Regions from separate parts of the Terrisporobacter glycolicus ATCC 14880 genome, predicted to be linked through region 2. Evidence: riboswitches for the same ligand, from Rfam matches in the RefSeq annotation. Region 2 holds a riboswitch; each other region holds the start of a gene.
The links. A riboswitch is a leader RNA that binds a small molecule or an ion and turns the genes downstream of it on or off. The one in region 2 is predicted to bind S-adenosylmethionine.
Positions count from the first base shown of each region.

Region 1 (4,212 bases), 1.7 Mb from region 2:
ATTCTAATAATCTATCTGAAATACTAAATTTCAGAGGTGGAGGTATGGCTATACATGGAGCTTTAATTGGTGGTATATTGGCTGGATTCATATATACTAAAATTAAAAAAATTAATTTCTTTAAGATGGCTGATACTGTAATGATTGGTATACCTTTAGGTCAAGCCATAGGAAGATGGGGAAATTTTATAAATGGAGAAGCACATGGAGGACCAACGTCCTTACCTTGGGGAATAATTGTTGATGGCATTAGAGTCCATCCGACGTTTTTATATGAATCTATCTGGGATTTAGGTATATTCATATTTTTGTGGTGTTTTAGAAAGAAGAAAAAATATGAAGGTCAATTAGCTATATTTTATTTAATTTTATATTCAATAGGAAGATTTTTCATAGAGGGACTTAGAACAGATTCTCTTATGATTGGTCCACTTAGAATGGCTCAAGTAATAAGTTTAGTAACTATTATAGTTTGTGTGATTTTACATAAAATATTATCAAAAAAGAAAAAATAGAGGCTAACTAGTAACTCTTAAGGAGAAGAAAAAATGGAATTTAATCATGTGTCTGTACTACTAGATGAATGTATTGAAAATTTAGACATAAAAGAAGATGGAGTATATGTGGACTGTACTATGGGTGGTGCAGGTCATTCAAAAGAAATAGTAAAGAGATTATCTGATAAAGGTTTATTTATTGGATTTGATCAAGATAAAAATGCCATAGCAACGGCAAAAGAAAGGTTAGCTGAGTATTCAGATAGAGTAAAATTTGTACACAGCAATTTTGAAAATATTAAATCAGAATTAGAAAAAATAGGTGTTTATAAAATAGATGGAGTACTTGCAGACCTAGGAGTGTCTTCTCATCAACTTGATGAAGCTGATAGAGGGTTTTCTTATATGCATGATGCACCACTAGATATGAGAATGGATGTAAGAAAAGATTTTTCTGCATATGATGTGGTAAACACTTACAGTGAAGAACAATTAGCTAAGATAATCAGAGATTATGGTGAAGATAATTGGTCAAAGAGAATTGCTAAATTTATAGTAGAAGAAAGAGAAGCAAATGGTCCAATTGAAAAAACTGGTGAGCTTGTTGATGTTATAAAAAAAGCAATACCTAAAAAAGCTAGAATAGATGGACCACATCCAGCAAAGAGAACTTTCCAAGCTATAAGAATTGAAGTAAATAATGAACTTGGCGTAATAAATAAAATGATTGAAGATGCTGTTTCTATGATGAATAAAGGTGGAAGAGTTTGTATAATTACATTCCATTCATTAGAAGATAGAATAGTAAAAAATGAATTCAAAGATTTAGCTTTAAGTTGCGTTTGTCCACCAGAACTTCCAATTTGTCAATGTGACAAAAAATCAGAAGTTAAGATTATAACAAGAAAACCAATAATTCCTAGCGATGAAGAAATTGAAAGAAATCCAAGGTCGAGAAGTGCAAAACTTAGAGTAGCTCAAAAAAAATAATTTTATTGTTGCATATGAATAAAAACATGTATACAATTAACTTATTAAATTAATAGTAAAAAATCTTATCAAGAGTGATGGAGGGAATAGGCCCGAAGAAGTCCAGCAACCTATATTAGATAGGTGCTAAATCCTACTTATGGAAACATAAGAAAGATAAGAGGTAAATCTTAGATTATTAAGGTTCTTTTATCTTTAAGATAAAAGAACCTTTTTTATTTAATTAGATGTAACTTGTAAGGTTTTTTATATATTGTTTAATATTATTTATATTAAATAACAAGGGGGATACAAATTATGAGTAAAAGAAAGTTAGGTTTTTCAACATTACAAGTTCATGGGGGACAACAACCAGATTCGACAACAGGAGCTAGAGCAGTCCCAATTTATCAGACAACATCTTATTGTTTTGAGAGTGTGAATCATGGGGCAGATTTATTTGCATTAAAAACAGAGGGACATATTTATTCAAGAATATCAAATCCAACGGTTGCAGTATTTCAGGAAAGAATGGCTTTACTTGAAGGTGGAGTAGGAGCTGTAGCCTTTGCTTCTGGAATGGGGGCTATTAATGCTGCTATATTAAATATACTTCAAGCTGGTGATGAAATAGTTGCTGCACCAACAATATATGGTGGAACATTCAATTTACTAGCAAATATGTTACCTAAATTAGGGATTAAAACTCATTTTGTAAATCCTGATAATCCAGAAAGTTTTAGAGCTTCAATAAATGATAAAACAAGATTAGTTTATGCAGAAACTATAGGAAACCCAGGAATAAATATTATTGATATAGAAAAAATTGCAGAAATAGCTCATGAGTCTAAAGTTCCATTTATGCTGGATAATACTTTTGGAACACCTTACTTAATAAAAGTATTTGATTATGGTGTTGATATTGTTGTTCATTCAGCTACAAAATTTATAGGAGGACATGGAACAACTTTAGGTGGAGTGGTAGTTGATAGTGGAAATTTTGACTGGATAAAAAGTGGAAAATTCCCATGTTTAACAGAACCAGATTTATCTTATAATGGTTTAAATTATGCTAAAGATTGTGGGAAATTAGCTTATACTACAAAGCTTCTAGCTCAATATCTAAGAGATACAGGAGCTTGTCTAAGTGCACAAAGTGCATTCCAATTATTGTTAGGACTTGAAACCTTATCTTTAAGAGTTGAAAGACATGTGGAGAATACTAAGAAAATCACAGAATTTTTAAATGATCATCCTGAAGTTGCATGGGTAAACTATCCAGGTTTAAAAGAAAATAAGTATTACAAATTAGGTCAAAAGTATTTACCTAAAGGGCCGGGTTCAATATTTACTTTTGGGATAAAAGGAGGATTAGAAGCTGGAATTAAATTTATAGAATCTCTTCAAGTTTTTTCTCATCTTGCTAATGTGGCAGATGCTAAATCACTTGTAATTCATCCAGCTAGTACAACTCATGCTCAACTAAATAAAAAAGAACAAGAATTGGCAGGTGTTACTCCAGATATGATAAGAGTTTCTGTAGGAATTGAAGATGTAAATGATTTAATCTGGGATTTAAATCAAGCTTTAGAAAAAGCATCAAAATAGAAAATAAAAAGGAAGATGATAAATATTATCTTTCTTTTTTATAGTGTAAAATTATTATTTTAAAATTCTGAATATAAATTAAATATCTGTTATAATTATTGGTGAATGTTATAAGGGGGGATTAGATGGAAATTACTCCAAAGACGCGGGAATATTTATTTTCAGATAAAAATTTATATAAACTTATTTTTCCCTTAATAATAGAGCAATTTTTACTAGTAACGGTAGGTTTAGTTGACTCAATAATGATTGCTAGTATAGGGGAAGCTGCAGTATCTGCTGTATCTTTAGTAGATAGTATAAATATCCTTATAATAAATATATTTACAGCTCTTGCTACAGGAGGTGCAGTTGTAGCAGGACAATATTTAGGACAGAAAAATGAAAACAATGCATGTAATAGTGCTGATCAACTCATTCTTTTTCTTTTTTTAAGTTCTATTACTACTATGATAATTGGGTATTTATGCAAGTATTTTATTCTTAATACAGTTTTTGGGAATATAGAACAAGATGTTTTGGGATATTCTAATACTTACCTAACTATAGTATTCATGTCAATTCCTTTCATAGCAATATACAATGGTGGTGCAGCTTTATTTCGATCTATGGGAAATTCAAAAATTACAATGAAAATATCAATTATGATGAATCTAATAAACTTAATAGGAAACTATTTTCTAATTTATGTTTTTAAGATGGGAATTGCAGGTGCAGCCGTACCCACAGTTTTTTCTAGGGTTGTAGCGGCTGTAGTAATTTTTATATTAATAAAAAATGATAATTTGCAAATTCACTTATCAAAAAAAATATGTATGAAATTTGATAGGATATTAATCAAGAAAATACTTCATATTGGCATTCCAAATGGTTTGGAAAATGGAATGTTTCAACTTGGAAAAATCATTGTATTAAATTTAATTGCAACCTTTGGAACATCAGCTATTGCAGCAAATGCTGTAGCAAATGCTGTTGGGCTTTTTCAAATAATACCTGGTATGGCAATTAGTCAGGCCACTCTTTCTGTAACATCTCAATGTATAGGTGCAGGAGATTACGATCAAACAAAATATTATACAAGAAAATTAGTTAAGATAAGTACTTTATGCATATCTCTAGCCGTGATACTTACTTTTAT
Region 1 is NZ_CP117523.1:3,008,021-3,012,232, reverse strand. It holds gene lgt (prolipoprotein diacylglyceryl transferase) at 1-515, shown strand, start outside; gene rsmH (16S rRNA (cytosine(1402)-N(4))-methyltransferase RsmH) at 549-1,487, shown strand; SAM riboswitch class I at 1,550-1,650, shown strand; gene TEGL_RS14885 (O-acetylhomoserine aminocarboxypropyltransferase/cysteine synthase family protein) at 1,785-3,074, shown strand; gene TEGL_RS14880 (MATE family efflux transporter) at 3,200-4,212, shown strand, end outside.
Region 1: linked by a shared signal. The riboswitch ahead of TEGL_RS14885 (O-acetylhomoserine aminocarboxypropyltransferase/cysteine synthase family protein) and the one ahead of TEGL_RS03630 (Na+/H+ antiporter NhaC family protein) in region 2 are both predicted to bind S-adenosylmethionine.

Region 2 (4,212 bases):
ATCAACTAGCAATGGATGGTCAAAAATAACTAGTGGAAGTGTAACAGGATATGTTTCTAGTTCATATTTAAGTAGTAGTAAGCCAAGTACTGGCAATAATTCAAATAGTGAAACATCAACTACTAAATACGTAGACTCAAAAGCTGGATTAAATGTAAGAAAAGGAGCTGGAACAAGCTACTCAGTAATAACTACATTAAGTCATGGAACAAAAGTAACTGTAAAATCAACTAGTAATGGATGGTCAAAAATAACTAGTGGAAGTGTAACAGGATATGTTTCGAGTACATATTTAACTAGTAAAAAACCATCTTCTGGAAGTTCTTCAGATTCTAATACTTCAACTAGTACTTCAGCAAGTAAGGTAATTTCTTATGCAAAAAAATTATTAGGAAAGCCTTATGTATGGGGTGCTCAAGGACCTAGTGGATTTGACTGTTCAGGGTTTACATACTATGTATTTAAAAATGCTGCTGGAATAACATTACCAAGAACATCATCTTTACAAAGTAACTATGGAACTTATGTAAGTAGAAGTAATTTAAAACCTGGAGACTTAGTATTCTTTGACACTGTTGGATCAAATAATGGTGGAGTTACTCACTGTGGTATTTATATAGGAAATGGACAATTAATCCATGCTGCATCTGGGCAAGGAAAAGTTGTTATAAACGATATGAATAGTTCGTACTATGTAAATACTTATGTAAATGCAAGAAGAGTTTTATAATCATCGAAAAGAAAAAGTACATATTGGAATTATTAAGTAAATCTTAATAATTCCTTTTTTTATTATTGAAAAAAATATAAAGATAATAAAAACATAAGATGTTTACACATTTAATAGACGTGAGTTATGAAAAGTGTAACAATAGTAAGAAAGGTATATATGATAATAATTCCTAAAAAATAAATGTCAAATAATAAGATTTATTATGAAGAGGTGGATAAAATGAATATTACTCTTATTTTATATGAAAGTAAGTATGAAACATGTAAGGTTATCTCAAACACCGTATGTCCAATATTAGGCCCAGCAAAATCTTTTGACATTAATGATTCACCGCATGATATTAAACATTATTCTAATATTGTTTTAGTGTTTTCTTTGTATGGACAAAATAACTGTGAAAAAATTTTGAAATATATAGAGGAAAATAAAATAGACTTAAATAATAAAAGAGTGGCCTTAGTATGTATAGGATTAAATAAACAAGAGGCATTAAATAAGATTGAACAATTAAAAAAAGTTGTCAATAATGAAAATATTTTTTGTGAGTATATAAAGGGTGAAATGTTTATAAATAAGTTTACTACTGAGGATAACAAAGTATTAGAATTAGGTAAAAACTTGAGAGAATATTTTAATACACCTAAGTTTATACCTCCAGTTAATATAACTAAAAAAGAAATTGAAACCTTTCTTAAAAATAAAAATACATGTACACTTGCTACTGGATATGGAGACTTTGTAAGGGCAACACCTTTAGAATATGAGTATTACGATGGAAACATTTATATAACTAGTGAAGGTGGTCTAAAGTTTATAGGGCTTTCAAAAAACAATCAAATATCTCTTTGTGTATATGAAGATTATAAAAGTATGAATAATTTATGTGGTTTGCAAATAAGTGGAGAAGCAGAAATTATAAAACCTTGGTGTGAAGAATATATAGACTTACTTATTAGAAAAAATATTAAGGTAGAAAATATATCAAAATTACCTTTTGATATGAATGTAATAAAAATTGTACCAAGTAAGTACGAATTTTTATATTCTAAATTTAAAAATTTGGGATTTGACACAAAACAAATCTATATACCTGAAAAATAGTCTGTACTTTATATGTTATATTAGAATTTTTTAATAATAAAAAGTTGACAGTAAATAAAAAATATTCTAATATATTAATTAATAAAAATAAATATTTACTTACTTATCAAGAGTGGTGGAGGGACAGGCCCTATGATACCCGGCAACCGATATATATTTATATAAAAAGGTGCTAAATCCTGCAGCGAAGGCTGAAAGATGAGGAATAACATAGTTTATAAAAGCTTGAGATTATTCTCAAGCTTTTTTTATTCTTGAAAGTAAAATTTCAACTGATAGTAAGTATTATAAGGAAGGGAGAATAATTATGAGCAAGGAAAGACAAAAAGGTAGTGCATTGGCATTGTTGCCATTAGTAATATTTTTAGTTTTATTTATTGGAAGTGGAGTTATAAGTGGAGATTTTTATAAAATGCCTACTTTAGTAGCTTTTATAATTTCAACAGCAGTAGCATTTCTATTTAATAGAAAAGCTGATTTTAATAAGAAGATGGAAGTATTTTGTAAAGGTGGAGGAAATAAAGATATTATTTTAATGCTTATAATATTCTTATTTGCTGGAGCTTTCAGTGGTGTATCAAAAGCCATGGGTGGAGCTGATTCTGTAGTAAATTTAGGTTTATCAATAGTACCAGCTAACTTATTAGTTACAGGATTATTTGTTATAGGGTGTTTTATATCTATATCAATGGGAACATCTGTAGGAACTATAGCAGCAATAGGTCCAATAGGTGTAGCAGTCGCTTCAAAAACGGGTATACCAGTAGCTCTAGTTTTAGGTGCAGTAGTAGGTGGAGCAATGTTTGGTGATAACCTATCAATGATATCTGATACAACAATTGCTGCTACAAGAACCCAAGGTTGTGAAATGAGAGATAAGTTTAAAGTAAATTTTTTAATAGTACTGCCAGCGGCTATAATTACTATAATATTATTAACAGTAATGAGCAGAGGATATGTAAGCGTATCAAATGAAACATATAACTATGAGTTAGTAAAAGTTTTACCATATTTGTTTGTACTTATTGGTGCAGTTCTTGGAGCAAATGTATTTTTACTTCTTGGTGGGGGAGTAATATTTGCAGGAACAATAGGAATAATAACAGGATCTTTAGATTTATTTGGGGTAATAACAGCTGTATCGGAAGGAATGACAGGAATGTTCGAACTTTGTATGATATCTGTTGTAGTTGGCGGAATGGTTGAGCTTATAAAGTTTAATGGAGGAATAGATTCTGTACTTGATTTTATACAAAGTAAAATAAAAAATAAAAAAGGTGCTGAATTTGGAATAGCAGCATTAGTCAGTATTGTAGATTTATGTACTGCAAACAATACTATAGCCATAGTAATGGCTGGACCAATAGCTAAAAATATAGCGGATGAATATGAAATAGATTCAAAAAAATCAGCTAGTATATTGGATATATTTTCATCAGTATGGCAAGGAATAATTCCTTATGGAGCGCAACTATTAACTGCGGCAGGTTTGGCTGGAATATCACCATTTGCGATAATTGGGTACTTACACTATCCAATATTAATGTTTCTGTGTGGTATAGTTGCTATAGGTTTAGGTCTTCCAAAAGATAAAAGTAATAAAGGAAAATCAGAAAAAATAGCATAGCTAACTATTTAATATAAAAAGTTATCTAAAATATCTTAGATAACTTTTTTTATAATGAGGATAGTTGTGATGGGATAAATAGGAAAATTAAATTTTTATTTTTTGAAAAATTTGTAATTTTATTACAAAATAGTAAGTATAAAATTATGAGGCTAAGTCATACTTTATATGGTATACTAGAAAAAGACCTAAATATTAATTAGGATTTTTTTTATTCAAATAAAGAAAATATAAATGAGGTGAAAACATGGAATGGATAGAAATATTTAAAGCCATCATATTGGGTATTATTGAAGGAATTACAGAGTGGCTTCCAGTAAGTAGTACAGGTCATATGATATTAGTTGATGAATTTCTACAATTAGGTATGTCGCCAGCTTTCAAAGAAATGTTCTTTGTAGTTATACAGCTAGGTGCCATAATGGCTGTTGTAATTTTATATTGGAAAAAGATTTTTCCTTTTAAATTTGATAGAAAACCATTTGTACAAAAAGACATAATTATTATGTGGATTAAAATAGTAATTGCTTGTATTCCTGCAGCAGTAATTGGATTATTATGGGATGACCAAATAAATGCACTATTTTATAATTTCCAAACAGTAGCTACTATGCTTATTATATTTGGTATTTTATTTATAGTAGTTGAAAATCAGAATAAGGATGTAAGACCTAAAGTTACAAATATGAATCAACTTACATATAAAATGGCTATAATCATAGGATTATTCCAATTAATAGCTGCAGTTTTC
Region 2 is NZ_CP117523.1:703,888-708,099, forward strand. It holds gene TEGL_RS03620 (C40 family peptidase) at 1-730, shown strand, start outside; gene TEGL_RS03625 (pyridoxamine 5'-phosphate oxidase family protein) at 914-1,834, shown strand; SAM riboswitch class I at 1,935-2,039, shown strand; gene TEGL_RS03630 (Na+/H+ antiporter NhaC family protein) at 2,142-3,461, shown strand; gene TEGL_RS03635 (undecaprenyl-diphosphate phosphatase) at 3,709-4,212, shown strand, end outside.

Region 3 (4,212 bases), 1.7 Mb from region 2:
TTATTTCATAGAATATATTAATGATATAGAGGAATAATTCCCCTATATCATTTTTAATTTTATAACTTTTTAAGTTGTATTCTATAGTATTTTCAGATTACTTCTAATTCTTTAGCTTTGTTAATTATTTATATATTTTTCAAAAACATATCCAAAATCTTTGTTATTATAATTTTCTCTTATATCGCTCATCCAGCTAAAATTAAATTTAGTAATTTCCTCTATCATATTAGCAGTATTACCCTCCATACGAGATCTACTTATAGCATCATTTGCCATGTCTAAGCTTTTCATTCCATATTCATAAGACTGTTTATTTTTATGTTGTATTTTCCCAATTTCAAATAAAGCTTTATATAAATCTTTTAATTGTTCTATTTGTTTTTTATCAACATCTATACTAAAATAATTGTCTGCAAAACTAAATTTTATTTCAACATCTAAATCTACTGTTCCTGCTGTTTCTAGTGTTACCGAATGAACATTTTCACTACGAAACTCATGTCTTTTTACTACTCTTTTCTTACTTACAGCAGATGCACCATCAACATGTATTAATCCTCTATTTGTAAATACATACTCATCTGATTTTGATTTTATAACAAAGTAGATTTTCTCCCCATCTTCATTCATTATATAATCATCTCCATCAACTTTGTTAAAGTCCTTTGGATCTATTATCTTACCTATATCAGATAAACCTAATGTATCTGCTGCCATTTTTCCAAATATATTGCCTGCCATATTGTCCTCCAAGTTATTTAATTTTTTAATACATTTATATTATATCATGTTAATATTTCTATTCAATCATGATAATTTTAACATTAATTATAGGACAAATTTCATCGAAATGTATTATTTTATATGTTTCATTTAGACAACTATGTTTACTTTAAAATACAGGTATTACAATTCCATTATATTTAGATTCTATAAGTTCTCTGCATTTATCAGATGTAAGAACTTCTTCTAGCACTTTTATTGTTTCACTATTTTTGTCTTCTACTCTATATACAAGCAAATTAGCATATTCATCATTTATGGGTGCTGTATAAATTCCATCTTCCTTTGCACTAAGTCCTGCAGGTATAGCATAAGTTGTATCCACAAATCCAGCTGTAACATCTTCTAATGATGGAGGTATTTGGGCCACATCTAATTGAACAAATTCTAAATTTTTTGGATTTTTAGTAATATCATTAACACCAACTATATCACCTTCTATTAGAGTTATTAATCCTTCACTCTCCAAATATCTTAAAGACTTTGATGCTGAGGCAGCATTATCACTTATGGCAATCTTGTCTCCACTTTTAAATTCCTCAATAGAATTTATTTTCTTGGAATATAATACTCCTGGACAAACATATAGTTTAGATCCTGCCATTATTTTATATCCCTTACTTTTTACTGCCTCATCTAAATAAGGCTTATGTTGAAATAAATTTGCATCAATTTCTCCATTATTTAATGATTCATTAGGTAATACATAATCATTAAATATTACAACCTCTAACTTATATCCTTTTTCTTCTATAAGTGGTTTTAACTCTTCTAATAATTCTCCACCAGGAACTAATGTAGCTCCCACTTTAATTATTTTATCCTCTTTAGATTCAGGCGATGAATTTGAGCATCCAACTAACGATGCACATAATACTGCACTTAGTGCTAAGTTTAATAATTTTTTTAATTTCATAATAATGTTCCCCCTTAAATTTGTAGTAAAATAAAAATCTCTGTAGCTCCTCCATTACTTGAAATTCCATCCATATAAAATAAAAAAACTTGAGTATAAACTCAAGTTTTAATAGCGAATTTATACTTATCTTTCAGTAAATATACTGCAGGATTTAGCACCATGTATATAAAAATATACTGGTTGCCGGGTTTCATAGGGCCAGTCCCTCCACCACTCTAGATAAGAGATATTTATTTTTTAATTTGATAATTATAGTAACACCATTCTTTTTTAAAGTAAATTATATAATTTAATTTTTATACTTTTATTTATTTTTCATATTAGCTTCCTATTTTTATTATTTTATCTTTTATCTTGTTAGCAAATCCTATATCATGAGTTATTATCAAAATTGCCATGCCTTTTGACTTTAAATTTCTTATTATTTGAGAAACTTTCTCTATTGAATCCACATCTAGTGCTGATGTTGGTTCGTCAAAACAAAGAATTTTTGGCGTTAATGCACAAGCTCTTGCTATGGCAACCCTTTGACATTGTCCTCCAGATAATTCATAAGGATAAGCATTTATTTTTTCTTCTAAATCTACCATTTTCAAAATTTCTTTTGCTTCTTTTATTGCATTTTCTTTAGATTTTTTCAATACATTTACTGGAGCTGATATTATATTTTCTAAAACAGACATATGTGGAAATAAATTAAAATTTTGAAATACCATTCCTGTTTTATTTCTATTTTTTAATATATGATTTTTATCTTTCATTACACAATTATCTAATATTATTTCTCCATCATCAAAATCTTCAAGACCATTTATGCATCTAAGAATCGTAGTTTTACCTACACCTGATTTTCCTAAAAGTACGCATACTTCCCCACTGTTTACTTCAAAATTTATATTATCTAGTACTTTATTATTTCCAAAGGATTTAGTTAAATTTTTCACTTGTAACATAATTTTTCTCCCATCTTTTTATCTATAATACGCATACTTGTTTTCAAATTTTTTAAACATAATTGTCAAAATTCCAACTAAAACTAAATACACTGCCCCAGCTTCTATTAAGGGAACTATACTTGCCTGTTGATTTTGTGCTATTTGAGCGATTCTCAATATATCATTTAACCCTATTGCATAAACTATAGCAGTGTCTTTAATTAAAGTTATTACTTCATTTGACATGGCAGGTAACACTCTTTTTATGACTTGTGGAAAAATTATTTTTCTGTACATTTCAAATTTACTAAATCCTAGTACAAAAGCACCTTCATATTGACCTTTGTCTATAGATTGAATTCCACCTCTAAATATTTCAGCAAAATAAGCTGCATAGTTTAATGAAAATGCTACGATTACTGCATCAAATCTGTCAAATATTATTCCCATTAAAGGAAGACCGAAAAATACAAATACAAGTTGTAATAATAAAGGTGTTCCTCTCATAATTAATATATATATATTTGCCATTTGGCTTATCATTTTATTTTTAGATAATCTTATAAAAGCTATCATAATTCCAAGTGGTACTGATATTATCAATGTTATAAAAAACACTGATAATGTAATTTTTAATCCTTCTAGCATTATATAATTTCCTCCTTGTTTTTTCCTTAATTTTTATATCTTAATCAGCTTTGCCAAACCATTTTTTATAAATTTCATCAAAAGTTTTATCTTCTTTTATTTTTTTTATTGTCTTATTTACCTTGTTTCTAAGCTCAGTATCATCTTTTCTAAATGCAACAACATAATCTTCTGTTCCAAAATTATCATCTAATATCTTATATTTTTCTTCACCTTTTTTACTTATATAATATTTAACTAAAGTTTCATCTCCAACTATTGCATTTATTCGTCCTGCTTCCAAATCCCTAAAAACTTTATCAAAAGTATCATATAATACTGGTGAGCCATCTAAGCTTTTTAATACTTTTGTATCTTTTTCTAAAGCTTCTTGACCCGCAGATCCTTGTTGAGTTCCTATTATTTTACCTTTTAAATCCTCTTTCTTTTTAATTGGTGAATCTTTTAGAGTTACTATAAGCTGACTATTTTTCATATATGCATCTGTATAAGCAACTTTTTCTTTTCTCTCTTCGGTCAATGAGTATCCATTCCATATGGCATCTATATTTCCTGAATTTAATTCAGTTTCTTTCATCGACCAGTCTATGTTTTGAAATTTCACATTCATATTTAGTATCTTGAAAGTTTCTGTGGCTAAATCCACATCAAAACCCACTGTGTTTCCATTGTCATCTAAATATCCCATAGGAAAATATGTATTATCATATCCTACTACTATTTCATTATCATTTGAACCTACATCTTTTTTATTACACCCTACTACCCCTATCATAATTACTAAAACTGATAATCCCATTGTTAATTTTTTTAATACCTTTTTCATTTTTTTCTCCTCCTAATAATTTAATTTTTATTTATTATTGCAATAAAAAAACCACATAGGCTAATACCTATGTGGTTAATATTTATAATATATATTCC
Region 3 is NZ_CP117523.1:3,083,928-3,088,139, forward strand. It holds gene TEGL_RS15185 (sensor domain-containing diguanylate cyclase/phosphohydrolase) at 1-37, shown strand, start outside; gene TEGL_RS15190 (PH domain-containing protein) at 121-744, opposite strand; gene TEGL_RS15195 (MetQ/NlpA family ABC transporter substrate-binding protein) at 896-1,702, opposite strand; SAM riboswitch class I at 1,826-1,931, opposite strand; gene TEGL_RS15200 (amino acid ABC transporter ATP-binding protein) at 2,026-2,658, opposite strand; gene TEGL_RS15205 (amino acid ABC transporter permease) at 2,677-3,288, opposite strand; gene TEGL_RS15210 (amino acid ABC transporter substrate-binding protein) at 3,329-4,114, opposite strand.
Region 3: linked by a shared signal. The riboswitch ahead of TEGL_RS15195 (MetQ/NlpA family ABC transporter substrate-binding protein) and the one ahead of TEGL_RS03630 (Na+/H+ antiporter NhaC family protein) in region 2 are both predicted to bind S-adenosylmethionine.